One region of the Mesorhizobium sp. M0830 genome, then DNA from elsewhere that is predicted to be linked to it. Evidence: predicted binding sites of a transcription regulator. Region 1 holds the regulator's gene; each other region holds the start of a gene.
What was found. The regulator LexA, encoded in region 1, represses DNA repair genes until DNA is damaged. The targets are predictions, from matches to a motif close to TGTTCNNNNTGTGTTCNG.

Region 1 (10,475 bases):
CCGGCAAGCCGGTGGGCGGCTACGAGGCGCGCATCGTCGACGAGGAGATGCGCGAGCTGCCGCGCGGCGCGACCGGCAGGCTGGCGGTGCGCGGACCGACCGGCTGCCGCTACATGGCCGATAACAGGCAGAAGGACTACGTCCGCGACGGCTGGAACCTCACCGGCGACACCTTCACGCAGGACGAAGACGGCTTCTTCCATTTCGCCGCGCGCTCCGACGACATGATCGTCAGCGCCGGCTACAACATTGCCGGACCCGAGGTCGAGGCGGCACTCCTGTCGCACCCGGATGTTGCCGAATGCGCGGTGATCGGCACGGAAGATGCCGAACGCGGCCAGATCGTCGAAGCGCACGTCGTGCTGGTGCAGGGCGTAGCGCCGGACGCATTGACGACCAAGCGCCTGCAGGACCACGTCAAGGCAACGATCGCGCCCTATAAATATCCGCGATCGGTGAAATTTATCGCCGCGCTGCCCAAGACCCAGACCGGCAAGATCCAGCGTTTTCGGCTGCGCACGGAGAAGATCAATTGAGCGAACCCTACGATCCGGCGTCCGAAGGCGCACAGATGTCGTTCAAGGAGAGCATGTCCTACAGCGACTATCTGCACCTGGAGAAAGTGCTGGAGGCCCAGACGCCGCTGTCTTCGGCGCATGACGAGATGCTGTTCATCATCCAGCACCAGACCTCCGAACTGTGGATGAAGCTCGCCCTGCACGAGATTGGCGCTGCGATCCGCTCGATCCGCGCCGATCGCCTCGAGCCAAGCTTCAAGATGCTGTCGCGCGTCGCCCGCATTTTCGAACAGCTCAACAACGCCTGGGATGTGCTGCGCACGATGACGCCCAGCGAATATACCGAGTTCCGCGATGCACTCGGCCAGTCCTCGGGTTTCCAGTCCTGGCAGTATCGCGCCATAGAGTTCATGGCCGGCAACCGCAACCTCGCCATGCTGGGCCCTCACAAGCACCGGCCGGACCTCAGCGGCAAGCTGGAGGCGATCCTGGCGGAGCCGTCGCTCTACGACGAAGCGCTGCTGCTTCTGGCGCGCAACGGATTCGACATCGGCACCGATGCCAGGCGCACGGATTGGCGTGAGACGCGAACCGAGAATGAAGAGGTTCTGGTCGCCTGGCAGACCATCTACCGCGACCCGCAGCGCTACTGGATGTTCTACGAACTGGCCGAGAAGCTGGTCGACTTCGAGGACTATTTCCGCCGCTGGCGCTTCAACCACGTCACCACGGTCGAGCGCATCATCGGCCTGAAACGCGGCACCGGCGGCACGTCGGGTGCTTCGTATCTCAAGAAGATGCTCGAGGTCGTGCTGTTTCCGGAGCTGTGGGCAGTCCGTACCCGGCTTTGACACAATCGAAATGAGAACAGGCACATCGAGGGCGCGCTTGCAGCGGAAAACCTTCGCGAACAACCGAGGACTGACTGACCATGAGTGGAATTCCTGATCTCGCTGCAATCGAAGCGATGGATGCCACGGATCCGCTCCGCGCCATGCGCGATCGTTTCATTCTGCCGGAGGGGGTGATCTATCTCGACGGCAATTCGCTTGGGGCAGCGTCGCATGCCGTTTTCGGCGAGCTGCAGCAGGCGGCCACCGAGGAATGGGCCAAGGATCTCATTCGGGCCTGGAATACAGCCGGATGGTTCGAGATGCCGATCGAACTTGGCGACCAGCTCGGACGCTTGATCGGGGCCGCAGCCGGACAGACTGTTGTCTGCGACACGACGTCGATCAACATCTACAAGGTGCTACATGCCGCGATGGAGATGCGGCCCGGCCGATCGGCCATCGTCGCCGAGGCTGACAGTTTTCCCACCGACCTCTACATCGCCGAAGGCGTTGCCTCGACCCGCGATGGGGTCCTTCTGCGCCTCGCGGGCGTCGACGCGCCAACCATCGAAGAGCTGATCGACGAAAGCGTCGCGGTGGTGCTGATCAACCACGTCAATTACAAATCGGGTGAACTGCGCGACATGGCGGCGCTGACGCGCATAGCTCATGCGGCCGGAGTGCTGATCGTCTGGGATCTATGCCACACCGCTGGCGCTCTGCCAGTCGAGCTCGATCATGCAAAAGCCGATTTCGCTGTCGGCTGCACCTACAAGTACCTCAACGGCGGTCCAGGCGCGCCAGCCTTCATCTATGCCGCGCAACGCCACCACGGCGCGATCAGCCAGCCGCTCAGCGGCTGGTGGGGGCATGCACGGCCCTTTGCCTTCGAACGAGGCTATGTTGCCGGCACCGGTATCCGCCGCTTTCTGTGCGGCACGCAGCCGGTCCTGTCGATGCGGGCGCTCAAAGGTGCGCTCGCAATCTGGAACGACGTCGACGTGGCGGCATTGCGAAAGAAAAGCGTCGCGCTGACCGAACTGTTCATCCAGCTCGTCGAAGCGAAGTGCGGCGCCTATGGCCTCACGCTGGAGAGCACCCGCGACGCGACCAGGCGCGGCAGCCAGGTGTCGTTCGTTCACGATCATGGCTATCAAATCATGCGGGCGCTGATCGAGCGCGGAGTGATCGGTGACTTCCGCGCGCCGTCAACCATCCGTTTCGGATTTACGCCGCTCTATGTCGGCTACAAGGACGTGTGGCTGGCGGTCGAGGTGCTGGAAGACATTCTGCGAACGGATGCATGGAAGGACCAGCGTTTCGCCGTCAAGGAGGCCGTGACCTGACGCAGTCGTCCCAACTGTTGTCGCATCGTTGCCTCTTGGTCGGATGATGGAGGGACGAATTTCCAGTGCACAAATCCGGTTGCCGCTGCTGGCCAACACTGGCATCAACAAATTAACCAAGGTTGGCATTTTGGCTTCGTTTCGTTCACGGCAGACGAACGCATGGAAGGCTGGAAATGCCCCGTCGCGGATCCATGGGCAGCTCATGCCAAAGCTTGGGCCAACGATGGGCGGCAGCCCATTAACCATAACAATTTCAATGCCGGAAAGCGCCTTGTGACGGCATGCCGTGATCACCCAAGCGCGCTGGCGCGCGCCAAATAATTTCAGCGGCCTTAACAGATTCATTAAACTTTAAACGGTTGCAGAACACAACTGGAACATATAGTGTTTGTTCTGGGTTTGTTTTCTGATTCTGGTTTTAGGTACCCTGGGGGCCGCCATGCTGACACGCAAGCAACACGAACTGCTGATGTTCATTCATGAACGCCTGAAGGAAAGCGGCATTCCGCCATCCTTCGACGAGATGAAGGAGGCGCTCGACCTTGCCTCCAAATCCGGGATTCATCGTTTGATCACGGCACTGGAAGAGCGCGGCTTCATTCGCCGGCTGCCCAACCGGGCGCGCGCGTTGGAAGTGCTGCGGCTGCCGGATTCGATCGCGCCCGGCCTCAACGCGGCGAAAAAGTTCTCGCCTAGCGTCATCCAGGGCAGTCTTGGTCAGGCCAGTCTCGGCCAGGGCGGCCTTGGCCGGCAGATCAAGCCGGCGTCTTCACGGATGCCTTCAGCCGGCAATGACGACGACGTGGTCTCCGCCGTGTCGATCCCTGTGATGGGGCGCATCGCCGCCGGTGTGCCGATCGATGCCATCCAGCACCAGACCCATTCGATCTCGGTGCCGCCGGACATGATCATGGGAGGCGAGCACTATGCGCTGGAGGTCAAGGGCGACTCGATGATCGAGGCCGGCATCTTCGACGGCGACACCGTCATCATCCGCAACGCCGATACGGCGAGCCCTGGCGAGATCATCGTGGCGCTGGTGGATGAAGAGGAAGCGACGCTGAAGCGGTTCCGCCGCAAGGGTGCCTCGATTGCTCTCGAAGCCGCCAATCCGGCCTATGAGACACGGATTTTCGGACCAGACCGGGTCAAGGTGCAGGGCAAGCTTGTCGGCCTGATCCGCCGTTACTGAGGCACCTGCGGTTTAACGACGGGCTTGTCCGGTCTCTTGAAGGGCGGCAGGCCCCTCGCCTCACGCGAAAACTTACGTTGCACGTGCCAAGGCCGGTAGGGCCTACCCACCGCAAAGCTGACCGTTGCCGGCGTGGTCGCCGACTGGCGATCGAAGAAGACGGCAGCACTGCCATTGCTAGCCAGTTGCCGTTTGGTGATGACGAGAACCAGCGGGTTGTGACAAGCGTCATAGGCCGTCGCGTCGTTGATGACGATCAGGTCGGCGAAGCCGCAGGCTTTCCAGGTGTCCTTTCGGTCCTCGACATAGGCAATGATAGCACCGGACGGATGCCTGGCGAGACAAACGCCTGATGTGCAATAGAATGGCGCTCCCGCCGGCATTTCAGCCGCATCCTCGACGTCGAATTGCCCGTCGCCTTCGTCGAACACCTCCGGCGCGATAATGCTTTCGGATGTCAGCGCACGCTTCCAGTTGTCGACGGTGAATTCGTTCGGCCTGGCCCGGCTGACCGCGAGTTCGCCGCCGCCAATCGGCAGCGCCACCAGCCTCGCATCCTCCGAGACCAGCACGTCAGGTGCGCGCGTATCCGAGACGGTCAACAGGCCGGCAAGCGCGAAGGGAAGCGCTGCGAGCCGCAACCATGTGGTCGCCATCGTCGCGATGACCAAGGCAATCGTCACCAGCACGACGGATTGCTGCGAAATCAAACCGATTGCGTCGACTGGCGAACGCTCGGAAATCCATCCGGACATCGCGATCATCACCGTCAGGCCTTTGCCCATCAGATAGAGGGCCGGCCAGTCCAACCCGAATGGCATCAGCAGCGCGCTGGCGACAGCCAGGAACATTACGACTGTTACGATAGGCATGATGGCCAGGTTGGCGAACAGGCTGAGCGGCGACACACGCTGAAAATGCCAGATGGCAAACAGCGCCGTGGCGCTGCCAGCGATGATGGAGGTCATGGCAAGGCCGGCTGCCGCCAGCAGGAGTTTTCGCGTCAGGAAGCCGGGCAAGGATCGCTTTGGCGGCGGTGGCCTCGCCTTCCCCGCACGATGATCCGCCCAGCCGGCATAGGCACCGACCAGCGCGGCCGTCGCGGCAAACGACATTTGAAAACTCGGGCCGACCACTTCATGCGGCGACACCATGATGACCGCGATCGCCGAGATCGCCAGATTGCGCATCGTCAGTGCTGCCCGATCAAAAAGAACGGCAATCAGCATCACCGCCAGCATGATGAAACTGCGCTCGGCGGCAACGACGACGCCTGAGATGATAAGATAGGCGGCGATCGAGAACAGTGCGGCAGCCGCAGCATACTTCTTGACCGGGCGACGCGCGGAAAAATCCGGAAACAGGGCGAAGGCGCCACGCAGCAAACCCATGATGGTGCCAGCGACCAGCGCCATGTGCAGTCCGGAAATGGAGATGATGTGATAGATGCCGGTACGCCGCATCGCCTCGTTCACGTCATCGGGAATGCCGGCGCGAACGCCGACGATCAGCGCCGCGGCGATCTCGCCTTCGGCGCCACCGACGCTGCCCCTGATGTGATCGGCAATGGCCTCACGGGCTTTTTCGATCCCCGAGGAAAGCCGGGCCGCCAACGGCATGTTATCGTCGTCGGTGACGACAAGTTTTGGATTGCCGAGAAAGAAACCGCTGCCGCCGATGCCGGCGAAATAGCTGTCGAAGGAGAAGTCGTAGCTGTCCGGCCGCACCGGCCCGGTCGGTGGCAACAGCTTGGCATACCCAGTGATCAGGGAACCGGCGGTCATGTCCGCCGGGATATTGCGTGCCGAAAGCCGCACCCGCTCCGGCGCATAGCGCAGTTTCGGCCTTGCAGTCGATGCCACGTCGATTGTCAGCCGGATGCGACCGCTCTCCATCCGTTCGAGCGAGACGACCCGGCCGGTCACTTGCGTCGAGATTTCCGAGCCCAGCATCTGCGTTCCGGCTCGCCATGTCTCGACCTTCGCGGCGAGCAGGCCGAGTGTACACAAAAGCGCCGCCATGAAGGACAGATGGGTTTTCGGCCAGGAACGCGAGACCAGCGCACAGAGCCCCGCCAAGATGACAACTGCGACAGGCTTTGCGAAGTCCGGCTCCGCCACAAGCGAAAAATAGCCGATCGCCCCGCTTGCCAGGCAGACCGGCACCAGCAGGAAGGCCACGCCTCGGTCGAGTTCCAGGCCCGCCGCCATGGCCAGGCTATTGCGCAGGCGCGGCGGTGATATCAGGCCAATCTGCCGGCGCAAGCGCACGATCCTGCTGGCTTCGGCAGTTGGAACAGGGGCGGAGACACCGGCTTGCAAAGGCGCCTTGTCGGGTGCCGGCACAAGGGGCGATGGCGGCGGCAATGAAGCTGGCAGTGGCGCTGCAAACAGGGACCGCTCGCTGACGCCAATGACAGCGTCCTCGTCCTGATCCGAGCCCCAGCCTCGTCCAGCCATCGGGTCTGCCCCTTGCGCCCTCGACACCCTATGCTACATGAACGCCGGGCGCGCGAAAGTCCGCGCACCGCACCCGCTTCAGATGGTTTCCGAGAGTTACATGTCCGACAAGGTCGTCACCCGTTTTGCTCCCTCGCCCACCGGCTACCTGCATATAGGCGGCGCGCGCACGGCGCTGTTCAACTGGCTGTATGCAAGGCACACCGGCGGCACGATGCTGCTGCGCATCGAAGATACCGATCGCGAACGCTCCAACGACGCGGCGACGGCTGCCATTCTCGACGGACTTTCCTGGCTCGGCCTGACCTGGGACGGCGAGCCGGTGTCGCAGTTCGAGCGCGCGCCGCGCCACCGCGAGGTGGCCGAGGAACTCGTGCGCCTGGGCAAGGCTTATTATTGCTATGCCACGCCGGCCGAACTGGAGGCGATGCGCGAGGCCGCCAGAGCCAAAGGCCTGCCGCCCCGCTATGATGGCCGCTGGCGCGACCGTGCCCCCTCAGAGGCGCCTGCAGGCGACAAGGGTGCCATCCGCATCAAGGCGCCGACCGAGGGCGAGACGATTGTCCATGACCGTGTCCAGGGCGAGGTACGCTTCCCCAACAAGGATCTCGACGATTTCATCATCCTGCGTTCGGACGGCAATCCGACCTACATGCATGCAGTCGTCGTCGACGATCATGACATGGGCGTCACCCATATCATCCGCGGCGACGATCATCTGACCAACGCCGCGCGCCAGACTGTGATCTACAACGCCATGGGCTGGGCCGTGCCCTCGATGTCGCACATCCCGTTGATCCACGGTGCCGATGGCGCCAAGCTGTCGAAGCGGCATGGCGCGCTCGGCGTCGAAGCCTATCGTGCCATGGGTTATCTGCCGGAGGCATTGCTGAACTACCTGGCGCGCTTGGGCTGGAGCCACGGCGACGACGAGATCATGTCGATCGACGATATGATCTCCTGGTTCGACATCGGTGACGTCAACAAAAGCGCGGCCCGATTCGACTTCGCCAAGCTGGAGGCGATCAACGGCGCGCATATGCGCCGCATGGGCAACGCCGAGCTGTTCGATATCTTCATCGCCACCCTGCCCTATCTCGAAGGCGGCTCGGCGATGGCCGCGCGTCTGAACGACAGCAACAAGGCGCAGCTGCTGGCCGCGTTGCCGGGCCTGAAGGAGCGCGCCAAGACGCTGGTCGAACTCGTCGATGGTGCTGCCTTCCTGTTTGCCACCCGGCCACTACCGATCGACGACAAGGCGGCCCTTTTGCTCAATGACGATGCCCGCAAGATCCTGCGCGGCGCTCACGAAGCTTTGAATGGGCTTACAAGTGATTGGACGGCCGCCTCGGCAGAGGCCGCGATCCGCGAGGTTGCCATGGCTGGTGGCCACAAGCTCGGCGCTGTGGCCCAGCCTCTGCGCGCCGCTTTGACCGGCAAAAGCACCTCGCCGGGCGTGTTCGATGTGCTTGCCGTGCTCGGCCGCGAGGAAAGCCTGGCGCGCATAGAAGACCAAATCGATTAGGAGCAAACTGGCCCAAGAAGATTGGCATTGAAAGGCGGGTTTCGCAGTGCAACATTAGGCCTTGGCCCAATCTGGCACGCACCTCCTGAAATGCGGTGGCGAATACGCGCATTGCGGTGATCTCAACGTGTCGCTCTGCGGAATTTTTGCCTTTGCCGGCATGAGGAAACAAGAAGGAGTTTGCAATGACCGACGCTGCTAAAAAACTGGACTTGGGCGGCAAGGGCCAGGAGGCCACGGCAACGCTTGCATTCGCCGGCAAGACCCACGAATTCAAGGTGCGAAGCGGTTCTGTCGGGCCTGACGTCATCGACATCGCTTCGCTCTACACCACCACCGGGGCCTTCACCTACGATCCCGGCTTCACCTCGACCGCAAGCTGCGAATCCGAAATCACCTTCATCGACGGCGACGCCGGCATACTGCTGCATCGCGGCTACCCGATCGACCAGTTGGCCGAACACGGCGACTTCCTCGAGGTCTGCTATCTCCTGCTCTACGGTGAATTGCCGACCAAGGCGCAGAAGGACGATTTCGATTACCGCGTGACGCGCCACACCATGGTGCACGAACAGATGTCGCGCTTCTTCACTGGATTCCGCCGCGACGCGCACCCGATGGCGGTGATGTGCGGCGTGGTCGGCGCGCTGTCGGCCTTCTATCACGATTCCACCGACATCTCCGACCCGTATCAGCGCATGGTGGCGTCGATGCGGCTGATCGCCAAGATGCCGACGATCGCCGCGATGGCCTACAAATACCACATCGGCCAGCCCTTCATTTATCCGAAGAACGAGCTGAATTTCGCCGCCAATTTCCTGCATATGTGCTTTGCCGTGCCATGCGAGGAATACAAGATCAACCCGGTGCTGGCGCGCGCCATGGAGCGCATCTTCATCCTGCATGCCGATCACGAGCAGAATGCCTCGACCTCGACCGTTCGTCTCGCCGGCTCTTCTGGCGCCAACCCGTTCGCGTGCATCGCCGCCGGCATTGCTTGCCTGTGGGGGCCGGCCCATGGCGGCGCCAATGAAGCGGCGCTCAACATGCTGGGCGAGATCGGCCATGTCGACAATATCCCGGAGTTCATCGCCCGCGCCAAGGACAAGAACGACCCATTCCGGCTGATGGGCTTCGGCCACCGCGTCTACAAGAACTACGATCCGCGCGCCAAGATCATGCAGAAGACGGCGCACGAGGTTCTGGGCGAGCTCGGCATCAAGGACGATCCGCTGCTCGACATCGCTATGGAACTGGAGAAGATCGCGCTGACCGATCCCTATTTCATCGAGAAGAAGCTCTACCCGAATGTCGACTTCTATTCCGGAATCACGCTGAAGGCGCTGGGCTTCCCCACCACGATGTTCACCGTGCTGTTCGCGGTCGCCCGCACCGTCGGCTGGATCGCGCAGTGGAAAGAGATGATCGAGGATCCGCGCCAGAAGATCGGCCGCCCGCGCCAGCTCTACACCGGCGCGCCGGAGCGCGACTACGTGCCGATCGCCAAGCGGTGATGAGAGCGAATAGCGAATAGCGAATAGCGAATAGCCAGTAGCGAATAGGGACTTTTATATAGGGCGTAGCGTTGGTTTCCCGCTAAACAACGCTAAGGGGGAGCGAAGCTTGAACATCGTCATGCTGCCCGCTGTTTCGCGGACAGATTGAGAGCTTTCCGGCCGGCTGCCTTGGCTGCTCGATCCCAAAGGAAGTCGCCGGAGAAGGCAATATGCTCCCACCCGCTCGGCCGAATTCAGATCCATGACCCAAACGAGCCATTCCGACAGGTAAGCTCGAATGTCTTGAATGTGGTAGAATACGATATTGGTCAACCGTCGCCGCATCAGCCATCAATGAACGCGCGGAAAATAGGGATTTGCTGAGTGCTGGTGAGGTCAGTTTCTTATCGGAACAACCAATGCTATGTTCCGCCGGGGCCAGGCCAACAATGGACCGCAAGCTTTCCGCGATTCTAGCCGCAGATGTAGTGGGCTATTCGTCTCTGATGGAGCGCGACGAGGCCGGTACATTCGAGCGCCTTCGTGCCGGACGCAAAGAGCTGTTCGAACCCGAAATCGCTCGCCACCACGGCCATATCTTCAAGCTGATGGGCGATGGGATGCTGGCCGAATTCGGCAGTGTCGTCGATGCCGTCGAATGTGCAGTGTCGCTGCAGCGCGGCCTGTCCGAGCGCAACGCCTCGCTTCCCGAGTCGGAACAGATCCTGGTGCGGATCGGTATCAACCTCGGCGAGGTGATCGTTGACGGCGACGACCGGTATGGCGATGGGGTCAACATCGCGGCCAGACTTCAGCAGTTAGCGGAACCGGGCGGCATCTGCGTCTCGGGAAAAGTGGCCAAGGAGGTCGAGAGGAAGCTAGCGTTCACATTTGCGTCAATGGGCGAACAGAGGGTTAAGAACATCACCGAACCAGTTCGGGCGTATCGCGTACTGCTTGATCCAGCGGCAGCGGGCAAGACCCTCCATGCTCGCCGCCAGCCGCGCGCCTGGCGTCTTCCAGTCACGGCGGGTGTTCTCGTCCTGGCTCTCGGCCTTGCAGTAGCATGGTGGCAGCCGTGGGAGAGGCCTGCACAGCTTGCC
Region 2 (10,475 bases), on a different contig from region 1:
CCCGATTCCGACTGCAATTTCCCGGTGACCCGAATGAACCGCGCGCCCATCACAATCGGCCGGTAGCGGTCGAAGGTTCTTTGCCAGAAAATGATGTTGGCGACGGCCTTGTCGTCTTCGAGCGTCAGGAAGATCGCATTGCCCTTGCCGGGGCGCTGCCGCACCAGCACGAGGCCGGCAACGGAGACACGCCGGCCGTCGCGCACGCAAGGCAGGTTCGCATTGGGCGTGACGCCGGCGCGGTCGAGGCGCTCGCGCAGGAAGGCGACCGGATGCGCCTTCAGCGACAGGCCGAGCGAGCGGTAGTCGTGGATGACATGCTCGCCGAGCGGCATTCTCGGCAGTTTCGTCTCGGGCTCCAGGTCGCGCAGGCGGAGTGCCGGCTGATCGAACAGCGGCAGCCTTTCGGCGGCGCTCTTGCCGTCGAGCGCGCGCACCGCCCACAAGGCTTCACGACGATCGAGGCCAAGCGAACGGAAGGCGTCGGCCTGCGCCAGCCTCTCGATCTCGCCGACATCCAGGCCGGAGCGCAGCCAGACGTCCCTGACGGACACGTAGCCGTCGCCGCGCCGGTCGACGAACAGCTCCATGCGCTCCTTGGAAAGGCCTTTGATCTGGCGGAATCCGAGACGCAGCGCATGATCCGTCTCGATGACGCCGCGCATCTCGGCATGGCGCGCGAGAATGCGGGCCGGATCGAAAGGCGCTTTCTCCAGCGTGCAGTCCCAGACCGAGAAATTGACGTCGACGTCGCGGATGTCGACGCCATGGTCGCGGGCGTCGCGCACCAGCTGGGCCGGCTGGTAAAATCCCATCGGCTGCGAATTCAGGATCGCGGCGCAGAACACGTCGGGATAGAAGGTCTTGAACCAGCAGGAGGCATAGACCAGCAGCGCGAAGGAGGCGGCGTGGCTTTCGGGAAAGCCGTATTCGCCAAAGCCTTCGATCTGCTTGAAGCAGCGTTCGGCGAAGTCCTTGGTGTATCCCTTGCCAACCATGCCGTCGATCATGCGCCGGCGATAATTGCCGATCGTGCCGGTGCGTTTGAAGGTGGCCATGGCGCGGCGCAGTTCATCGGCCTCGCCCGGCCGGAAACCGCCGGCGACGATGGCGATCTTCATCGCCTGTTCCTGGAATAGCGGTACGCCCAGCGTCTTGCCGAGAATCTCCTTCAATTCCGCCTTCTGATACTCGGCCTTCTCCTTGCCCTGCCGGCGGCGCAGATAGGGGTGGACCATGTCGCCCTGGATCGGCCCGGGCCGCACGATCGCCACCTCGATGACGAGATCATAGAATTCGCGCGGTCTGAGGCGCGGCAGCATCGACATCTGGGCACGGGATTCAATCTGGAAGACGCCGAGCGTGTCGGCGCGGCAGATCATGTCGTAGACATTCCTGTCCTCGGGCGGCAGCGTGGCCAGCACATAGGGCCGGCCATATTTATCCCGTGCATTGGGATAGTGTTCCTCCAGCAAGGTGAAGGCGCGCTTCAGGCAGGTCAGCATGCCGAGCGCCAGCACGTCCACTTTCAGGATCTTCACCGCGTCGAGATCGTCCTTGTCCCATTCGACCATCTTGCGCTCGTCCATCGCCGTCTTGACTATGGGCACGATCTCGTCGAGCCGGTCCCTGGTGATGACGAAGCCGCCAACATGCTGCGACAAATGGCGGGGAAACCCCATGATCTCGTTGGCGCGTTCCAATACATGTCGCGACACTGGATCGGCGCGATCGAGGCCGCCGGCGCGGGCTTCCTTTTCGCCGAGTTCCGAGGTCGACCAGCCCCAGATCGAGCCGGACAGCGACGCCCTGACATCCTCCGACAGGCCCATCGCCTTGGACACTTCGCGCAGCGCCGAACGGCCGCGATAGCTGATGACGGCGGCGGCCAATGCCGTGCGCTTGGTGCTGTACTTCGTATAGATGTACTGCATCACCTCTTCGCGTCGCTCATGCTCGAAATCGACGTCGATATCCGGCGGCTCGTTTCTCTCCTCGGAGATGAAGCGCTCGAAAAGCGTGTCGATCCTGTCCGGCCCGACTTCGGTGATGCCGATGCAGAAGCAGACGATCGAATTGGCGGCCGAACCGCGCCCCTGGCAGAGAATGTCCTGGCTGCGGGCAAACTTGACGATGTCGTAGACGGTCAGGAAATAGCGGGCATAGTTGAGGCGCTCGATTAGAGCGAGCTCTTCCGCGATGCGCTTGGTCACCGAAGCGGGCACACCTGCAGGATAACGCTCGGCAGCCCCCTCCCGCGCCAGCCGTTCCAGCTCGGCCTGCGGCCCGAGACCCGATTCCGTCGGTTCGTCGGGGTAGTTGTACTGGAGATCGCTGAGCGAAAAAGTCAGCTCCTGCGCAAAGCGCAAGGTTTCGGCCAGTGCCTGCGGATGCCTGCGGAACAGGCGCGCCATCTCCATTGGCGGCTTCAGGTGGCGTTCGGCATTGGCGGCCAGTTGCAGCCCGACCTCGGAGACGGGTGTGTTGAGGCGGATCGCGGTCAGCACGTCCTGCAGCGGGCGCCGTTCGGCCGTGTGGTAGAGGACGTCGTTGGTCGCCATCAGTGGGATGCCGGCGCTCTCGGCAAACCCCGCTGCCTGCTCGATCCGGAAACGGTCATTGCCGGCATAGTCGGGTGAAACGCCAAGCCGCAGGTTCCGGCCGAAACGATGCTTGAGATCACGAAGCAAGGCGAGACTATCTTGCGCCCCCGCCGTCAGATCGGGCAGGACCGCCAGCGACAGGAGGTCACCCCATTCGAGCAGGTCGCTGCGCTGGAGAAGGGTGGCGCCCTTTTCGTTTTCATCGCGCAGGTTGGCTTGGGTGAGCATGCGGCAGAGATGACCCCAGCCCTTGCGGTCCCTGGGATAGGCGAGAATATCCGGCGTGCCGTCGCCAAAAACCAGCCGGCAGCCGGGGTGGTAGGAAAGCTTTTCCACTTTGGCCTGCTGCCAGGCGCGCACCACGCCAGCCACCGTGTTGCGGTCGGCAAGCCCGATCGCGGAAAAGCCCAAAAGCTTGGCGGCGACCACCAGTTCCTCCGGCTTGGAAGCGCCGCGCAGGAAGGAGAAATTCGACTGGATGCCGAACTCGGCATAGGGAATGACGGTCAGCGCGTTCATGCGAAGACACCATGCAGGAACCAGCGCGGCGGGACCTGCGAGGCGCCGCCGTAAAGGCCTTGACGGTAGAGCCAGTAGCGGCGGCCGTCGGCATCCTCGATGCGGAAATAGTCGCGTGTCGATGCCGCTTCGTCGCCTGGCGTCTCGCGCCACCATTCCGCCGCGATGCGCTCCGGCCCCTCGGCTCGCGTCACTCGGTAGAGCGCGCGCCGCCAGCGGAAGTTCAGTGGCGGTCCCTCCGGCATTTCGGTGGCCGGCACATCGATGGGTTCGGGCGAGCGGAACAGCCGGATCGGCCGTTCCGGCGGGAAGATGGTTTTCGGCGCCTGCAGCCTGTCCGGCCTCTTCGGCGGCGTGGTCCGGCGCGGCGCTTCGGTGAAGGGGATCGTGGCGACGGCGCGCTCCGGCAGATGGCTTTCGACGGCAACCGGCTGCAGGACCGCGCCATCGCCGAGCCGGGCGCGGATGCGGTCGGCAAACAGCGCGATATCGGCGCCGTCGTCGATCACCTCGCCGGCAAGGTCGGCCTGCTGCATGTCGAAAGCGGCTGATGTCAGCACCGAAAGCCGCACCAGATCGAAGCCATAGCCGGCATCGATATCCTGTTCGAGCGCCGCCAGCCGCTCGTGGAACAATTTCTGGATCAGCCGGGGCTCGCGCATCGGCCGCGAGGTGCCGATGGCGATGCGGCTGACGGCGCCGTCGACGCGAAAGAGCAGCAGCGCCAGCGCCCTGGCGCCCTCGCCGCGGCGCTCGAGGTCGGTCTTCAAGGTCGTCGCCAGCATGCCCACCAGACGTTCGATGTCCTCGGTCAGGGTGACGGGCTCGGCGAGATGGCGTTCGACCGAAAGCGGCGCGACGGGAAGGCGCGGCGACACCGCCTCGTCGAGACGGCCAAGCGCCTGGTCGAGGCGCAGGAGCAGCAAGGCGCCGAAGCGGCGGGCGAGCGGCGCGCGCGGTGCCGCCATGACGGCGCCCGCCGTGCGCAGGCCGACGCTTTCCAGGCTGGCGCGAGTCGCCGGCTCGATGCGCAGCGCGGCCAGCGGCAGGGGTGCGAGCAGCGCTTCCTCCTCGCCGCCATCGACGATGCGGTCACCAGCAAACCGTGCTGCCGCCCAGGCCGCCCCCGGTGTCGCGGCAAGCCCGGCGCGGACGTCAAACCCCTGATGGAAGAAGCGCGACAGGATGTCGTCCAGCATGGCGCGTTCGCCGCCGAACAGATGGGTGCAGCCGGTGACGTCGAGAAACAGGCCGTCCGCCCCGTCCAGCGCCACCAGCGGGGTGTAGCGGTCGCACCAGTCGGCAAGGCCTTCGAGCAGGCGGCGGTCGGCCTCCGGATCGGCCTCGACGATGTCGATCGACGGATGCATGGCGCGCGCATCGGCAATGCCCATGTCGCGCTTCAGGTGCAGCGCCTCAGCCCGCTCGTCGAGGGCCGAGATGCGTTGCGCGTTGCGGTCGCGATGGCTGATCACGAGCGGTGGGCGAGACGGCGGCAGGTGATCCGACGGCCGGGAACGCCAGGACCGCCCCAGACGCTGCCGCAGGATCCGTTCCACTGCCAGATAGGGAAACCAGAGGGACAGGATTCTTTGTCCGGCCTCTCTCTTCGCCCCTTCTATCGTCGCCCGCTCTTTCGTCGAATGCGCGTTCATCGGGGTTCCACTCCAGTGTGAATTGTCCAGGCAGGGCCGTGCGGCTCTTGCCGATGGTGAGGGTGAAGGCCGGGTGGCCGATCGAGCCGGCGAGCGGCCCGGCGATGGTGTCGCGCGGTACCGCCGGCGCCGACGCTACGATGAGACGGACGGGGGCCGCCGTCGGTTCGGGCTCTGCCGCCTGCCGCAGCAGGAACACCGGCCGGCCGGCACCTTGCGCCCGCGCATGCAGCCGGCGCGTCGCGGTCAGGTCCAGCCGCTGCGGATTGCCGCGAATTTCCAGGATGACGGCGGCGAGCGCCGTCATCCGGGCCGCCTCCTCGGCGACCCACAGCGCATCGACGAGTTTTGGCGCCTCGGAAAACAGCAATTGTTCCGGCTCGATGCCGAACGAGGCGTGAAGCCCCCTGGCATAGGGAAAGCCCGCCTCGCGGAAAATTTCCGATGTGCCGATCCACAGCACCGGCAGCCCTTGCGCCTGCTTGAGGATCAGGCTGGTGAGCGACAGGGCGAAGCCGGCGACGGCCCCGGCATCGCGGGTTTGCGTGCCATGGATTTCGCTCAGGGCTGCCTTCGGCAGGCCGCCGCTCAGGGCGGCATCGAGACGCTCGACGCCGGTGGGAAGGTACGCATCCGGCAAAGCCGCGGCAATGCCGCGCCGGACGATTGTGAGGTCGGCATTGGATGCGACATCCGTGTTGACGTCAGCATCAAGGGTCGCTGCGGCCGGCGCCTGCAGGCGCTCGGGCAGCGTTCCCTCGATTTTCGCGATCTGGCGGCGCAGGGCAAAAACAGTTTCCCGCGCCACGGCGGTCATCGCCATGACGGTCAGCTTCCACTCACAATTGTTCCTGTTATGTTCCCTATAGATTCCAGAGGGTGCTGGAAGAGTCAAGCGGAGTCATGGGGAATTTATTCCTCTCCACCCGATGATGCAGGCGCATTTGCCGATTCCGGTGCGAAAGCCTATATGCCCGGATCAAAGGACAAAGCATGGCCCGCATCTACAAGACCCGCACCTGGCACGACGAACTCTCGCCCTCCATGGACGAAATGGAGTTCCTCGCGCTGGAGGCCTATGCCCATCTGCCGGAGGATTTTCGCAAGCTGACCGGCGAGATCGTCATCCAGATCGCCGAATTCCCGACCGACGAGATCATGGACGATCTGTCGCTGGAGACGCCCTTCGACCTGCTCGGCCTGTTCGAAGGACGCGGCATCGCCGAGCGCTGGAATCCGCAGACCGGCGAAGGCCCGAACCGCATCACGCTCTACCGCCGCGCCATCCTCGACTACTGGTCCGAGAACGAGGAAACGCTGGGCGACATCGTCACCCACGTGCTGATCCACGAGATCGGCCACCATTTCGGGCTGTCGGACGATGATATGGAGAAGATCGAAGAGGCGGCCGAGTAACTGGTTCCTACGCCGCGTGAAATGTCTACTCCTCTCAAGTCGACCCAGAACTCAGCGGCGGCAAAGGCTTCTAAGATTTCGCTTCAGACAGGTCGGTCATCCGGCTGATGAAAAGATGCAGCGCCTTCCGCAGGGCGAGCGATGGCGGCTCGGACGGATGCCACTGCGAAAAATGACCATCAACCACCATTCGTGCCAAGCCATAGACAAATGCACGAGCGGCAAGAACCAGATGATCGAAGTCTGCGTTCGCAGCCAACTTACTCTGTTGTTGCGCTTGGGTCAGCAGGTCGATCATCTTCCGGCGAATGGCCTCATTCTGTCCGCGAAGACTGTCCGACCCGTCGAAATCAATCAGCGTTCGGGAACTGATGACCTGGAAATGCGTGGGATTGGCGATCGCCCATTCCAGATAGCCTTGTCCGATTGCTTCGAAGGCCACGATGGGATCTGCGCTGTCGACTTCTGAAAGTGCATCGGCCACGGCCTCTGTCAGCCGGCTCATGGCCTGTTCGGCTACCGCGGTCAGCAGCGCTGTTTTCGATTGAAAATGCCGGAAGGGCGCGCCGGGGGAAACGCCGGCCCGCTTTGCGGCTTCGCGCACGCTCACATGGTCAGGGCCGCCTTCCTCGACAAGTTGAATTGCAGCATCGATCAGCGCGTCCCGCAAATTGCCATGGTGGTAGCTGGTGCGGCGAGGCGTCTTGGCTTTTGCCATCCGTTTTCCTTCGTTCCGTAGAGCTGCTTCACGCGTCTGTAGCACGATCCGCGATTAATGTAATCAGCGTTTACAACGCAGGCAAGAGCATGTAAGCAGTGATTACAAATGGGATCGGAACAGGCCTGCGGTCTTCGCGGCTCCCGTTTTCCCATATGAGGAGACGAACATGCTCGCCAGAACCGCCGAACCGCGCCGTCTGCAATCGCTCATTTCGCTTCAGAGGCCAGCCGAAGAACCCCAGCACGAGGAGAATTCCGCGAGTGTCCAGTCGAGCGCGGCTGCGCACAGCGCCAAGCTTTATCGGCTTGCCTCCGTCGCCGGGGTGGGAAGCGCGCTTATTCTTCTGGTCAACGCGGCCAAACGCAGCGCGCTCATCGCGACCACCGATCTGACGCAACTTCTCGCGCCAGTCGCCGAGATATTGGCGCTTGGTCTTGTCGTAGGCCTGTTTCTTGCGTTTGGCCGGCGCGCGGGCCTGTTCGGTACCATCGCGTTCGTTATCAACTTCGTTGCATTGGCAAGTTTGGTAGGTGTGGAAGTGGTGATCAATCTCGTATTTTCGAAACTTCCTCTGGCGACCATCATCGAGCTGCGCGCCGGTCCTCTCGGACTGGCTCTGGTCGTCAGTTCAGTTCTTTTTCTGCTCGGGACGCTCGCGTTTGTAACCTCTCTTGTCGTTGCAAGAGGCGTGCCGCGCATTCCACTCGCCCTCTATATCATTGGCGCGGTGCCTATCGCGCTCCGGGCGTTCGTGCCGGAGTTGGCGCTTGACCTGGGCTTGATGACGCTTGCGGCAGCGATCGCCTGGCTGGCCGGGTGGCTGTGGATGCGAGCGCCGATTACCAGTCGCTGAGCTTGGTGTCCGGCCCGTATTCCTGCCCGTCGATATCCTTGACCACTGCCTGGCCGCAGCACATCGTCTTGGCTTTCTTGTCGTAGGCATAGGTCGGCGAGCCGAACAGGTGCCAGCCCTTGTTCAGGGCGGCCGTCACCTTGTGGCAGAAGCTGGCATCGTCCGGGCCAGTCAGAAAGCGGTAGAGCTTCATTTTTCAGTCCTGTCGTGAGTACCACGGCCCGCAAGCCCGATATCATGCGCCGGTGGCGGCCGCCTTTGCCAGCAGTTTTTCGGCCTGCGCCAGGTGCAGCCGCTCGACCATCTTGCCGTTCAGCGCAATCACGCTTTTGCCGGCATTCTCGGCAAGGGCGAAAGTATCTTTGATCAAGCGCGCCTCCGCCACCGCTTCCTTGGACGGCGCGAAGGCGCGGTTCGCGGCTTCGATCTGGGCCGGATGGATGATGCTCTTGCCGTCGAATCCCATGGCCGCCGACTCCGTGCATTCACGGGCAAAAGCGTCGAGATCGCGAAAATCGTTGGAAACGCCGTCGATCATGTCGATGCCGCCGGCCCGCGCGGCCAGCACCATCTGCATCAGCCATGGCACGAGATAGCGCCGGTCCGGCGTCGCCAGCACGCCGGTGTCCTTCACCAGATCGTTCGTTCCGGCAACGAAACAAGCCAGCCGAGCGGCGGGATCGCGGCCAAGTTCGGCAATGGTGCCGATGTTGAGCATGGCCTTGGGCGTTTCGATCATGGCCCATAGTTTCACGCTGTCGGGGGCGAAGTTGTCGTCGAGCACATCACCGGCCTCGAGCAGGTCGCGCGGCGTGTCGACCTTGGGCAGCAGAATGCCGTCGGGCTCGCAGCTTGCGGCGGCCAGCAGGTCGTCGGCGCCCCACCCGCTGGCCATCGCATTGATGCGCACGATCATCTCGCAATGCCTGTCGGCATGGCCGGCGAAAATCGCGGCCAGTTTCCCGCGAGCGGCGATCTTGTCGGCCGGAGCGACTGCGTCCTCCAGGTCGATGATGATGGCGTCGCAGGACAGCTGCGCGATCTTGGCCAGCGCCTTGTCGTTGGAGGCCGGGATATAGAGCACCGAGCGGCGCGGGCGGTATGGTTCCATAGGGTGCGAGCTCCAGCGGCATCGCCGGTAGGTCTGCTTTCAGGAAGCCGCGAAGCCGGTCTGGCCGAGATTGTGGCGCAAAGCCGTGCCTAAAGCGAGTGGAAAGGCAGTCTGGAATTGGGAGGGAAATCTCCAGAGACCGAAACCCAAGGCGGACACGACCTGGTTGTTGCCAGCTCGCGGTGGTATCGATAACATATCGAAGTCGATCCGATTCTGAGAGGTGGTGCATGAACGCGGCCGGACGCCAGACAAACCCCGTGACTGAGTGTCTGGCGCTTGTCAGGCCGGCGCGGCCGGCCGGTAGAGAGCGCTGATGGCCAAGGCAGCCTCATCGAAACCGAGCGAGAGCTACGCTCCGACGATGGTCGACGTGGCGCTGCGGGCGGGTGTGTCGACCATGACGGTTTCGCGGGCCCTGAAGGAAGGCGGTCGCGTTTCCAAGGCGACGCGGGAAAAGATCATGGTCGCGGTCAACGACCTCGGCTATGTGCTTGACCAGTCGGCCGGCAGCCTTTCCTCGCGCAAGACTGGATTTGTTGCCGCGATGGTTCCGTCACTCAACAACTCCAACTTCGCCGACACGGCGCGCGGCATTACGGATGAACTGGAGAGCACGGGGCTCCAGCTTCTGCTCGGCTACACCGACTATACGGTCGAGAAGGAGGAAAAGCTGATCGAAGCGATGCTCCGTCGGCGGCCGGAAGGCATCATCCTGACCGGCGGCGCTCACACGGATCGCGCCCGCCGCCTTTTGAAGAGCGCCGGCATTCCAGTAGTCGAAACCTGGGAGTTGCCGGTAAAGCCGATCGATCAAGTGGTTGGTTTCTCCAACGAGGAGGCGATGGGACTTCTCGTCAAGACGCTCGCCAGGAAGGGTTACCGAAAATTCGGTTACATCGGTGGCACGACCTCGCGCGACACGCGCGGCAGCCAGCGGCGCGAAGGCTTTGTCAGAGCCATTGAGGAGCTCGGCCTGCCAACCGGGCGCCTCGTTTCCTTTGGCGTGCCGCCAATATCCATCGAGCAGGGCGGCCAGGCCGTCGTGAGCATGCTGGAGCGTTGGCCGGACACGCAAGCCGTACTCTGCGTTTCGGACCTTTCGGCCTTCGGCGCACTGATGGAATGCAAGCGCCGGGGCATGCGGATCCCGCAGGACATCGCCATTGCCGGCTTCGGCGACTACGAGGTAGCCGCCTTTTGCCATCCCGGCATCACCACCGTGAATGTCGACTGCTACGGGATCGGGCAACAGGCCGCGCGCAGATTGATCCAGGTGATCCGAGGCGACGAGAAACGACACGGCCAAGAAATCGTGCTCACCGGCTATCGCGTCGTCGAGCGCGAAAGCACCTGAGTTCCTGCATGGATTCAAACGCAGCGAAGGGCAGCCCAATAGCGATGTTTCGCGAGACCATCACCCTCACGCATGACGGTGCTTTGAAAGCCGTTGCAGCCGGAGCAGCGCGCGCCGTCACGATGGGCGTGCCGCAATGTCTCGTGGTTGTCGATGCGAGCGGCGAAGTCCTCGCCAGCCTGCGCATGGATGGCGCGCGGTTCCTCAGCATGCGTACGGCGCAGGCGAAGGCGCGCACCG
Region 3 (10,475 bases), on a different contig from region 1:
CGGCGGCCGACCACCGTCGGGGTCACGAACTGGCCTTCGATGATATCGCACAACAACACGAAGGCCGGAGCCAGTAGCGCGTAGGAGACGGTGTCGAAGCTGATCAGCGACATGATCGTGACAAGCATGATGGTCAACAGCGCGCCGACATAGGGCAGGAAGTTGAGCATGGCGGCAGTGATGCCCCAGACTTGCGGGTTGGGCACGCCGAGTGCCCACAGGCCAAGGCCGATGACGGCGCCGAGACCGGCATTGATGATGGTGACAGTGAGCAGATAGTGCGAGATTTCCCGCTCCACGTCATAGACGACGCGCAGCGCCCGCTTCTTTTCGCTGAGACGCGCGAAGGACTGGATGATCTTCTCGTAGAACATCGTGCCGGAGGCGAGCAGGAACAGCGACAGTACGAAGATTATGGTGAGGCTTGTTCCCGCCGACAGGATGTTGCTGGCCGCTGCCGACAGAATGCCGGACTGCGCCACCGCCACCTTCTGGACGCCCGGCTCCTGCGAGGTCTCGGTCAGCTGTTCGATCTGATGCGAAATCTGCATGATCTTCTCGAGCGGACGCCGCAATTGCGCCAGCCGTTCGGTGAGCCGCTGGCCGATCGACGAGGTGTTGTTGATGAGTTCGATGACTGGACCGCTGAGCAGATAGCCGGCACTGGCGAAAACGAAAAGCGACAGCAGTACCAGCACGGTTGCCGAAACCACTTCGGGGATGCCGCGCTTGCGCAGCAGCCGGACGATCGGCGTCAGCGTCAGCGTCAGCAGAAAAGCCAGGATGACCGGCATGAAGAACGCGCGGGCGAAGTAGAGCGCATAGATGGCCATGAACAGGAAGATGCCGACGAGCAGTAAGCGCGTCAGATGCATGTCGGCGTGAGCCGCGACGCGCGAATTCGGCTCATCGGCAACGCCTGCGCCCAAGGCAGTGGGTTCGGTCTTCATGCTCGCCCCTTGAGCCGGGCGCCCCTCGGCGATCGGCGATTGCCTGCATGAAACGCAGAGTGACGGGGTCAGGTTCCAGGGTTAGGTGAACCGGGCTCCACCGAGATGGCTGGTATGACCATTGCCTTTAAGCGCATGTCGCGACAGCACGAGCCGTTTCCGGCCATGGTCATGGATCGATATTGGAACGTACCCCGTGGCGATCGGCTTCATGCCCGCCATTCCACTTGGTTTCGTCAGGGGAGATCGGGTCCGACCTACTTTTCGACGGGCACCGCCAGCGCCGGCGCGGATTTCGCCGTTTCCTTGCGCACGATCGGCGCCACCCTGGTGCCGTAGAGTTCGATCGCCTTCATGATCTTGGCATGCGGCATGGTGCCGATCGCCATCTGCAGCAGGAAACGGTCGTTGCCGAAGATCTTGTGCTGGGCGACGATCTTCTCGGCCACCTGCTCGGGGCTGCCGACGAACAGTGCGCCGTTGGGACCGCGCGACTGGTCGAAATGCGCCCGCGATGTCGGACCCCAGCCGCGCTCGCGGCCGATGCGGTTCATCACTTCCGCCTGGGGTCCATAGAAATCGTCGGCCGCCTGCTCGGTCGTTTCGCCGATAAAGCCATGCACGTTGATGCTGGTGGCGAGATCAGCCGGTTCGCTGCCGGCGCGCCTGGCGGCCTCGTGGTAGAGATCGAACAGCGGCGCGAACCGTGCCGGCTCGCCGCCAATGATGGCGAGCGCCAGCGGCAGGCCGAGTGCGCCAGCGCGGGCGGCAGACTGTGGCGTGCCACCAATGGCGATCCAGACCGGCAGCCTGTCCTGGAAGGGCCGGGGATAAACGCCGCGATCGTTGATCGGAGCGCGCAGATTGCCGGACCAGGTGACCTTCACGCTATCGCGGATGGCGAGCAGCAGGTCGAGCTTTTCGGCAAACAGCTCGTCATAGTCCTCGAGATTGTAGCCGAACAGCGGGAAGGATTCGATGAACGAGCCGCGTCCGGCCATGATCTCGGCGCGGCCGCCCGACAGAAGATCGAGCGTGGCGAACTGCTGGAAGACGCGCACCGGATCATCGGAAGACAGGACGGTGACCGCGCTGGTCAGCTTGATACGCTTCGAGCGCTCGGCGGCTGCGGCCAGGGCTACGACCGGCGCTGAGGCCGCATAATCGGGCCGGTGGTGCTCGCCGAGGCCAAAGACGTCGAGACCGACCTGATCGGCCAGTTCGACCTCCTCGATCAGGTTGCGCAGCCGCTCATGCGGGCCGATGGCGCCCGGACCCGGCTGCGGGCTGACGTCGGCGAAGGTGTAGAGACCGAGTTCCATTAAGTGTCATCCTGCTGTTGGGTTGGTCGCGTAGTAATCCCAGGAAAAGTGTGAGGCGGATTTCCGCCCGGAATTGCGTCAAAACCAGAGAGAAAGCGCGGTTCACCGTTTCGGGTGAATCGCTCTAGACGTAGCGACCGACCCGTCGCGCCGCCAGAGGGGCGGACGGTGAACAGTGCATGCCGGTTTCGGCCGAAAAGACGTCTCCCGGCTGCAACAGCCAATAATTTCATGGCTGCCATGCCGTTTTGGCGCTTGAACTCTCGGTTTTCGCGCGTATGTAAGCGTCGCGAATTGACTCCAGGGAAGTGGACTTGGCTATCTACAGGGAAAAAGACGTTTTCGAGCGGCGCAACGCCGCAAACGAGGCAAAGAAGGCGCTCCTCGAGCGCTTCAAGGCAAAGCCGGCTGCGGATGATCCCGCAGTGCTGGCGCGGCAGGCCGAACGCAAGGCAATCCTAGCGGCCCGCGAAATCCGCGAGGCTGAAAAGGCCCGGCTGAAGCAGGAAAAGCTGGCACGCGAAGCGGTCGAGAAGGCCGAGCGCGAGGCGGCGGCCGAGGCAGCACGTATCGCCGCCGAGGAAGCCGCACAGGCCGAGGCCAAGATTCGGGAATCCGAAGAGAACGAGCGCATCGCCCGTTTTCTGGCCGACGAAGCCGAACGCAAGGCCAAGCGCGACGCGCGTTATGCGGCGCGCAAGCAGCGTACCGGCAGGACGCCTCCGGGCTTCTCCGCCCGCTAGCCTCAAAACTGCCGAAGCAATCAGCTTCAAGAATCAGGGTCGCCTTGCAGCGACCCTGAACGCGTTTGTCCGCCGTTCCGGTCAGGCGGCGAACTTCAGTCCCATGATGCCGCAGACGATGAGCGCGATGCAGGCCAGCCTGATCGCCGTGGCCGGCTCGCCGAGCAGCCAGACGCCGAGCAGTGCCGTACCGACGGTGCCGATGCCGGTCCACACCGCATAGGCGGTACCCACCGGCAGCGTCTTCAGCGCCAGGCCGAGCAAGGCGAGGCTGACGATCATGGAGGCAACGGTCAGCACGGTCGGCACCAGCTTCGAAAAGCCATCGGTGTATTTGAGGCCGATTGCCCAGCCGATCTCGAACAGGCCGGCAAAAAAGAGAAGAATCCAAGACATCGACAACGCTCCATCAGAGCATCGGACCGAAAAGCGATCTTCGGGTGCCCGACGATCAATCAATCAAGCAATGGCGGGTCGTCCCGTCCGGATTTGGGGTAGCGCGAGGTCGTCCCCGCCATGCCAACATCGGTATTTCGGGCGCTCGATCAGCAACGACCGGCAACAACGTTGCCGGTCGTAATCCTATTCCAATGCGGATGGCCCGGACCTACTTGTCCTTAAGCTTCATCGCCTTGACAGGCGGCGCCTTCAGGGCCGGAGCGGGAGCGGGTTTCTTGGCGTCCTTCTTCGGCTTGCGGGCTTCCTTGCCTGCCTTCATCGCACCTTTAGCCATGATTCGTTCCTCCGATTGCGGGAAGCGAAGTGAAACAAGAGAACCGCCCGACTGCAAGGGGTTAGCGACTGCTGCCGCCGTCAGCGGATCGCTTTCAACCGGTTTCTAATTTGCTCGTAAACTCTGGCGGTCCGTGCCATGGTCATTTTCGCACTGCAGCATCAACCGTGCCGTCGCCGGGTGATCGTCAGGCAGGCCGGTCAGGACGACAATGCGAATCCACATCGGCTGCGAAATGAGCTTCGACTTTCCGCAGGAAACGCCGCTCATCGCGATGCTGAATGTCCACTATTCCCGTGCCTCCGATCTCGAGCGGCCGGATTTCCTGATCTCCAACCCGCCGGTGCCCATCCAGAGCTACCGCGACAGTTTCGGCAACTGGTGCAACCGGTTCGTCGCGCCGCCCGGGCGTTTCACCTTCGGCACCGACGCGGTGATCCGCGATCCCGGCACCTTCGAGATGGGCGACCTGATGGCCTGGCAGCACGAGGTGCGCGACCTGCCGGCGGACACGCTGCTGTTCCTGCTGCCCAGCCGATTTTGCGAGAGCGACCTTCTGGCTGATGAAGCGTGGCGGCTGTTTGGGCAAACGCCGCTCGGCATTCCACGCGTCCAGGCGGTCTGCGACTTCGTCCACAATCATCTCGTCTTCAACTACGGCAATGCTCGGCCGACACGTAGCGCTGCGGAGGCCTACCGCGAACAGAGCGGTGTCTGCCGAGACTATGCGCATCTCGCCGTCACATTCTGCCGGGCACTCAACATCCCGACGCGCTACTGCACCGGCTACATCAGCGACATCGGCATGCCAAAGCCATGGGCGAGCATGGATTTCTGCGCCTGGATGGAAGTCTATCTCGGCGGCCGTTGGCATGCCTTCGATCCGCGCAACAACGCACCGCGCATCGGCCGCATCCTGATCGCCTCCGGCCGTGACGCCGCCGATGTGCCGCTGACCCATATTTTCGGGCCGGGCACGCTCGCCGGGTTCAAGGTGTGGACCAGCGAGATCGTCGACTAGCCCGCTTCCTGCCGGCCAATCTGTCCAGCACTGTCTTTGACGCACGCCAGCTTTGAACGAGCCTGCGGTTCGTGCATTGTGATGTCTGTGGAGCTTCTGCCTCTGGCCTTAGGCTGGGTGCGCATCTAACGGGACCACACACCATGGCTGCGCATGGCGGCTCAAAACGGGTGATCTACACGGCGCTGGCCGGCAATCTCGCCATCGCGCTGACCAAGTTCGCCGCCGCCTTCTTCACCGGCAGTTCGGCGATGCTGTCGGAAGGCGTGCACTCGCTGGTCGATACCGGCAATGGCAGCCTGCTGCTCTACGGCATGCATCGCGCCGCCCGTCCGGCTGACCACACGCATCCGCTCGGTCACGGCCGCGAACTGTATTTCTGGAGTTTCATCGTCGCACTTCTCGTCTTTGCCGTGGGCGCCGGGGTATCGTTCTACGAGGGCGTGATCCACATCATGGCGCCGGAACCGGTCGCCAACGTCAAGGTGAACTATCTCGTCCTGGGCCTTTCCTTCCTGTTCGAAGGCAGCTCCTGGCTGGTGGCGCTGAAGGAGTTCCGCAATCAGAAGGGCAAGGAAGGCTGGCTGCGGGCCGTGCAGTCGAGCAAGGATCCGAGCGTCTACACCGTGCTGTTCGAGGACAGTGCGGCCCTTCTCGGCCTGATCGTCGCCTTCGCTGGCATCCTGGCGGCGGAACTGCTGGGGATGCCGGAACTCGACGGCGCCGCCTCGATCGGCATTGGGCTGATCCTTGGCGCGACGGCAATTTTCCTGGCCCGCGAAAGCAAGGGCCTACTGATCGGCGAGCCGGCCTCGCCCGAGGTGCAGAGACAGGTGCTGGCGATCGCCCAACAAGATCCGGCGGTGCAGCGGGCGAACGGCGTTCTGACCGTCCATATGGGGCCGGCAGAGATCGTTGCCGGGCTGAGCATCGAGTTCGAGGATCACCTGACGGCGCCGGAGATCGAAGCCTGTGTGGAGCGCCTGGAGGCGCGGCTACAGAAGGAGATGCCGGAGATCACACGGCTGTTCGTCAAGCCGCAGACCACCGGCACCTGGGAAAAGCGGCGCAAGCTGATCGAGACCGCATCCAATCCGGCGCCGGATTAGCGTTGCGCCATTGCCTCACGGTCTTGCCTCGCTAAGATTAACAACACTTTGGAGGAACGAAGATGAAAATCGACGGCGGCTGCCATTGTGGCGCCATCACCTACGAGGCGGAGGTCGATCCTGAAAAGACGAACATCTGCCACTGCACGGACTGCCAGCAACTGACCGGCACGGCTTTTCGCGTGACGGTTCCGGCGCTCGAAAGCAACTACCGCATCACCAAGGGTACGCCGAAAATCTACATCAAGACAGGATCGAGCGGCGCCAAGCGCGCGCAGGCCTTTTGCGGCGAGTGCGGCTCGCATCTATACGCCACATCGGTTGGCGACGGGCCGAAAGTCTATGGCATCCGGGTCGGCACGGCGAGGCAGCGCGATGAACTGGTTCCCCGGATGCAATACTGGCACCGCTCGGCATTGCACTGGCTGCCGGAATTTCAGGACATGACCACCGTCGAGGAGCAGTAGCGCTGTTCAATCGTCGCCTTCGACGACCCTCAGCCTGAGCTGCCCGGTCTTCGAATCGGCAACGCGAGCGCCCGTGTCAGCCTTTGCAGCGGGAGGCCGCGACGCGGCGTCCGCCGCGGCTTCGCCGTCGGCCTGCGCGCCGAACTCCAGCGCCTCGATCTTCTGGCCGCGCTTGGTGACCTTCGAAGTAGAAACCAGGATGTCGTCGATGTCCTTGGCGGACTGGCCGAAATGGACCTGCAGCTTGCGCACCCGCTCATCGACACGCGCAACATCCTCCATCAGCCGGATGACCTCGCCCTGGATCAGGTGCGCCTGTTCGCGCATGCGGGCGTCCTTGAGGATCGCCTGAATAACCTGGATCGACAGCATCAGCAGCGACGGCGAGACGATGACGACACGGGCGCGATGCGCCTTGTGGACGATCGCCTCGAAATTCTCATGGATCTCGGCGAACACCGATTCCGAAGGCACGAACATGAAGGCGGTGTCCTGGGTCTCGCCCTGGATCAGGTATTTTTCCGAGATATCGCGGACATGGATCTCGATGTCGCGGCGGAATGCCTGCGAGGCGACCTTCTGCAGGTCGGCGCCATCGGCGGCGCGGATGGCGTTCCAGGCTTCCAGCGGAAACTTGGCGTCGATGGCAAGCGACGGCGCGCCGTTCGGCATCTTCACCAGGCAGTCGGGCCGGCTGCCGTTCGACAGCGTCGCCTGGAATTCGTAGGCGCCGTGCGGCAGGCCGTCGGCGACGATCGCCTCCATGCGCGACTGACCGAAGGCGCCGCGCGTCTGCTTGTTGGAGAGTATCGCCTGCAACTGCACGACCTGGCCGGCGAGCGACTGGATGTTACCTTGCGCGACATCGATGATCGCCAGCCGCTCCTGCAATTTGGCCAGGCTTTCATGCGTCGATTTCGTCTGCTCGGTCATGGTCTGGCCGAGCCTGCCGGTCATGGCATCGAGACGCTGGCCGATCGACTGCGTCAATTCCGCTTGCCGCGCCCCGAACACTTCGGCGATGGCGCCCATGCGGCCCTGCATCTCGGCCTGGCTTTGCAGAATGCCGGCCATTCGCGCCTCGGCGTCGCGGGCATGATCGGCGGCTTCGGCGGCAGCGACTGCGCGCGCCTTGGCCGACCGCCACAGCGCGACAACGAGCGCCACGAACAGGCCGAGAACCAGCAAGGCGCCGAAGGCCAGCGCATGGCCGAGTGTGATCGTGGTGGCGCCAAGCCGGGCGACAGGTTCCGAAAGGATGGTGCTCAGATCATTCATGTGGACAGCATAAACGATTCGCCCTGATCGCACAGATCAAAACGTGAACGAGCTTCGCGCGCAACGGTTGACGCTTTTCGCTGGAGGTCTTAGGTGGAGCGCCATGCCGATCAAGCCGCTCATCATCCTTCCCGATCCCATCCTGCGCCAGGTTTCCAAGCCGGTGGAGCGTGTCGACGCGCCTTTGCGCAATTTAGCCGACGACATGCTGGCGACCATGTATGACGCGCCCGGCATCGGGCTGGCCGCAATCCAGATCGGCGAGCCGCTGCGCATGCTGGTGATCGATCTCGCCAAGGAAGACGAGGAGCCGGCGCCGCACGTCTTCATCAACCCGGAAATCCTGGAGAGCGCCGATGCGCGGTCCGTCTACGAGGAAGGCTGCCTGTCGATCCCGGACTATTATGCCGAGGTCGAGCGCCCGGCCGCCGTGCGGGTCAAGTATCTCGACCGTGACGGCAAATTGCAGGAGATGGAGGCCGAGGGCCTGATGGCGACCTGCCTGCAGCATGAGATCGACCACCTCAATGGTGTCTTGTTTATCGACCATATCTCGAAGCTGAAGCGCGACATGGTTGTGAAGAAATTCAAGAAGCTCGCCAGAGACAAGGCGCCGGGCAAGCTGGTGGGATAGGGGAAATGCCCCTTCGCGTCATCTTCATGGGCACGCCGGAGTTTTCGGTGCCGACGTTGCGCGCCATCGCCGAGGCCGGACATGAAGTCGCAGCCGTCTACACCCAGCCGCCGCGCGCCGCCGGACGGCGCGGGCTGGAACTGACGCCGTCGCCGGTGCAGCGCGAAGCGGAGCGGCTGGGCATCGAGGCGCGTACACCGACTTCGCTCAAAGGTGAGGCCGAGCAGGCCGCTTTCCGGGCCTTGCGGGCCGATGTAGCCGTGGTGGTCGCCTACGGCCTGCTGCTGCCGAAGGCGGTTCTGGAGGCGCCCCGGCTTGGCTGCATCAACGGCCATGCCTCGCTTTTGCCGCGCTGGCGGGGGGCTGCACCAATCCAGCGCGCCATCATGTCCGGCGACAGCGAAACCGGCATGATGGTGATGCGCATGGAAGAGGGTCTGGACACCGGTCCGGTCGGATTGGTTGAAAAATGCGCCATCGAGCCCGATATGACAGCCGGCGATCTGCACGATCGATTGATGAGCGTCGGCGCAACCCTGATGGTGGAAGCGCTGGCCCGACTGGAAAGGAACACGCTGACATTTGCCGACCAGGCGGTGGAAGGGGTGACCTACGCCAAGAAAGTCGATAAATCCGAGACGCGCGTGGACTGGACTCGCCCGGCGAGCGAGGTCCACAATCATATTCGTGGCTTGTCGCCCTTTCCCGGCGCCTGGTCGGAGATAGAAATTGGCGGCCGCCCGGAACGGCTGAAACTGCTTCGCTCGACGCTATCGCAAGGCCTGTCGCTTTCGGAAGATTTGGGCGAGTCGGGAGGAATTCTCGATGACCGGCTGACTGTCGCCTGCGGGGCAGGCGCGATCAGGCTGGTCGAAGTTCAACGGGCGGGCGGAAGGCCTGCTGCCGCGCAGGAGTTCCTGCGCGGGGCCAAGATCGAAAAAGGAATGAAATTCTCATGAGCATGATGTCGATACGCGCGGCGACGCCGCGGGATCGCGAGGCCATTCGCCTCGTCGAAGAGCACGCTTTTGGCCAGCAGGCGGAGGCCGGGCTGGTCGACGCGCTGGTGACCGGCGGCGACGTCGTCGCCGAACTGGTGGCGGAAGAAGACGGCCAGGTGGTCGGCCACATCCTGTTTTCCCGGCTGTTCGTCGAAAGCGGCGGCAAGAACTTCGCGGCCGTGGCGCTGGCGCCGTTGGCGGTGGAGCCTTCGTTCCATGGCAGCGGTATCGGCGGCGCGCTGATCCGCGAGGCGCATATCCGCCTCAAGGACACCGGCGAGACACTGGCCGTGGTGTTGGGCGATCCGGCCTATTACAGCCGTTTCGGCTACAGTCACGCCCGCGCCGAAAAGTTCGAGAGCGAGTATCAAAGCGAGGCTCTGCAGGCATTGGCCTGGGGCGATGCTCCGGAAGCCGGCAAACTGGTCTACGCGTCGGCCTTCGGCTCGGCACTCGCCGCGTAGGCGGCAACAGCCCTAGAGCCGGATGATTTCAGGTCGAATCCACCTGAAATCTGAATCCGTCTCTAATCCAAGAGATCGAGCATGATGTCGTCCGAAAACCGCTTCACACTTTTCGGCGTCTCGCCCTAGCATGCCGCGTTTTCGCCTCGACATCGAATATGACGGCAGCCTGTTTGCCGGCTGGCAGCACCAGGCGGACCAGCCTTCGGTGCAGCAGGCGATCGAGCAGGCGATCGAAAAATTCTGCGGCGAAGCGGTCCGGCTGCGCGCCGCCGGCCGCACCGATGCCGGCGTGCATGCCACCGCCCAGGTTGCGCATGTCGACCTCGTCAAGGCGTGGCCCAACGACAAGGTGCGCGATGCCGTCAACGCCCATCTGCAGGCGGCCGGCGCGCGCGTCGCCGTGCTCAAGGCAACGGTCGTCTCCGACAGCTTCGACGCGCGATTCTCGGCCACCGGCCGCCACTACCTCTACCGTATCCTCAACCGCCGCGCGCCGGCCGCACTCGACAAGGGCAAAGTGTGGTGGGTGCCGAAACGGCTTGACGCGGGCGCCATGCACGAAGCGGCAATGGTCCTGGTCGGACGGCATGACTTCACCACCTTCCGCTCGACCCAGTGCCAGGCCAACAGCCCGATCAGGACGCTGGAGCGGCTCGACGTGAGCAGGCAAGATGACGTGATCGAGGTAAGGGCTTCGGCGCGCTCCTTCCTGCACAATCAGGTGCGTTCGATGGTCGGTTCCCTCAAGCG

Region 2: a site for LexA is predicted at 5,624-5,641, ahead of NKI20_RS18785 (ImuA family protein). Genes of this name have one in related genera too.
Region 3: a site for LexA is predicted at 7,656-7,673, ahead of NKI20_RS10065 (DNA recombination protein RmuC). Genes of this name have one in related genera too.

What each region holds. Positions count from the first base shown of each region.
Region 1 is NZ_JAMYOR010000058.1:19,822-30,296, forward strand. It holds gene NKI20_RS26660 (AMP-binding protein) at 1-536, shown strand, start outside; gene kynA (tryptophan 2,3-dioxygenase) at 533-1,369, shown strand; gene kynU (kynureninase) at 1,450-2,697, shown strand; gene lexA (transcriptional repressor LexA) at 3,140-3,892, shown strand; gene NKI20_RS26680 (ComEC/Rec2 family competence protein) at 3,886-6,351, opposite strand; gene gltX (glutamate--tRNA ligase) at 6,452-7,876, shown strand; gene gltA (citrate synthase) at 8,062-9,390, shown strand; gene NKI20_RS26695 (adenylate/guanylate cyclase domain-containing protein) at 9,822-10,475, shown strand, end outside.
Region 2 is NZ_JAMYOR010000030.1:66,066-76,540, reverse strand. It holds gene NKI20_RS18795 (error-prone DNA polymerase) at 1-3,122, opposite strand, end outside; gene NKI20_RS18790 (DUF6504 family protein) at 3,119-4,597, opposite strand; gene NKI20_RS18785 (ImuA family protein) at 4,539-5,600, opposite strand; gene NKI20_RS18780 (metallopeptidase family protein) at 5,771-6,193, shown strand; gene NKI20_RS18775 (TetR/AcrR family transcriptional regulator) at 6,264-6,911, opposite strand; gene NKI20_RS18770 (hypothetical protein) at 7,081-7,767, shown strand; gene NKI20_RS18765 (DUF1737 domain-containing protein) at 7,754-7,960, opposite strand; gene NKI20_RS18760 (HpcH/HpaI aldolase/citrate lyase family protein) at 8,003-8,878, opposite strand; gene NKI20_RS18755 (LacI family DNA-binding transcriptional regulator) at 9,195-10,235, shown strand; gene NKI20_RS18750 (GlcG/HbpS family heme-binding protein) at 10,244-10,475, shown strand, end outside.
Region 3 is NZ_JAMYOR010000012.1:65,878-76,352, reverse strand. It holds gene NKI20_RS10110 (AI-2E family transporter) at 1-950, opposite strand, end outside; partial or broken gene NKI20_RS10105 (transcriptional regulator) at 1,053-1,142, shown strand; gene NKI20_RS10100 (LLM class flavin-dependent oxidoreductase) at 1,208-2,272, opposite strand; gene NKI20_RS10095 (DUF6481 family protein) at 2,587-3,015, shown strand; gene sugE (quaternary ammonium compound efflux SMR transporter SugE) at 3,097-3,411, opposite strand; gene NKI20_RS10085 (hypothetical protein) at 3,623-3,748, opposite strand; gene NKI20_RS10080 (transglutaminase-like domain-containing protein) at 3,960-4,769, shown strand; gene NKI20_RS10075 (cation diffusion facilitator family transporter) at 4,913-5,878, shown strand; gene NKI20_RS10070 (GFA family protein) at 5,941-6,345, shown strand; gene NKI20_RS10065 (DNA recombination protein RmuC) at 6,352-7,623, opposite strand; gene def (peptide deformylase) at 7,727-8,257, shown strand; gene fmt (methionyl-tRNA formyltransferase) at 8,263-9,216, shown strand; gene NKI20_RS10050 (GNAT family N-acetyltransferase) at 9,213-9,722, shown strand; gene truA (tRNA pseudouridine(38-40) synthase TruA) at 9,853-10,475, shown strand, end outside.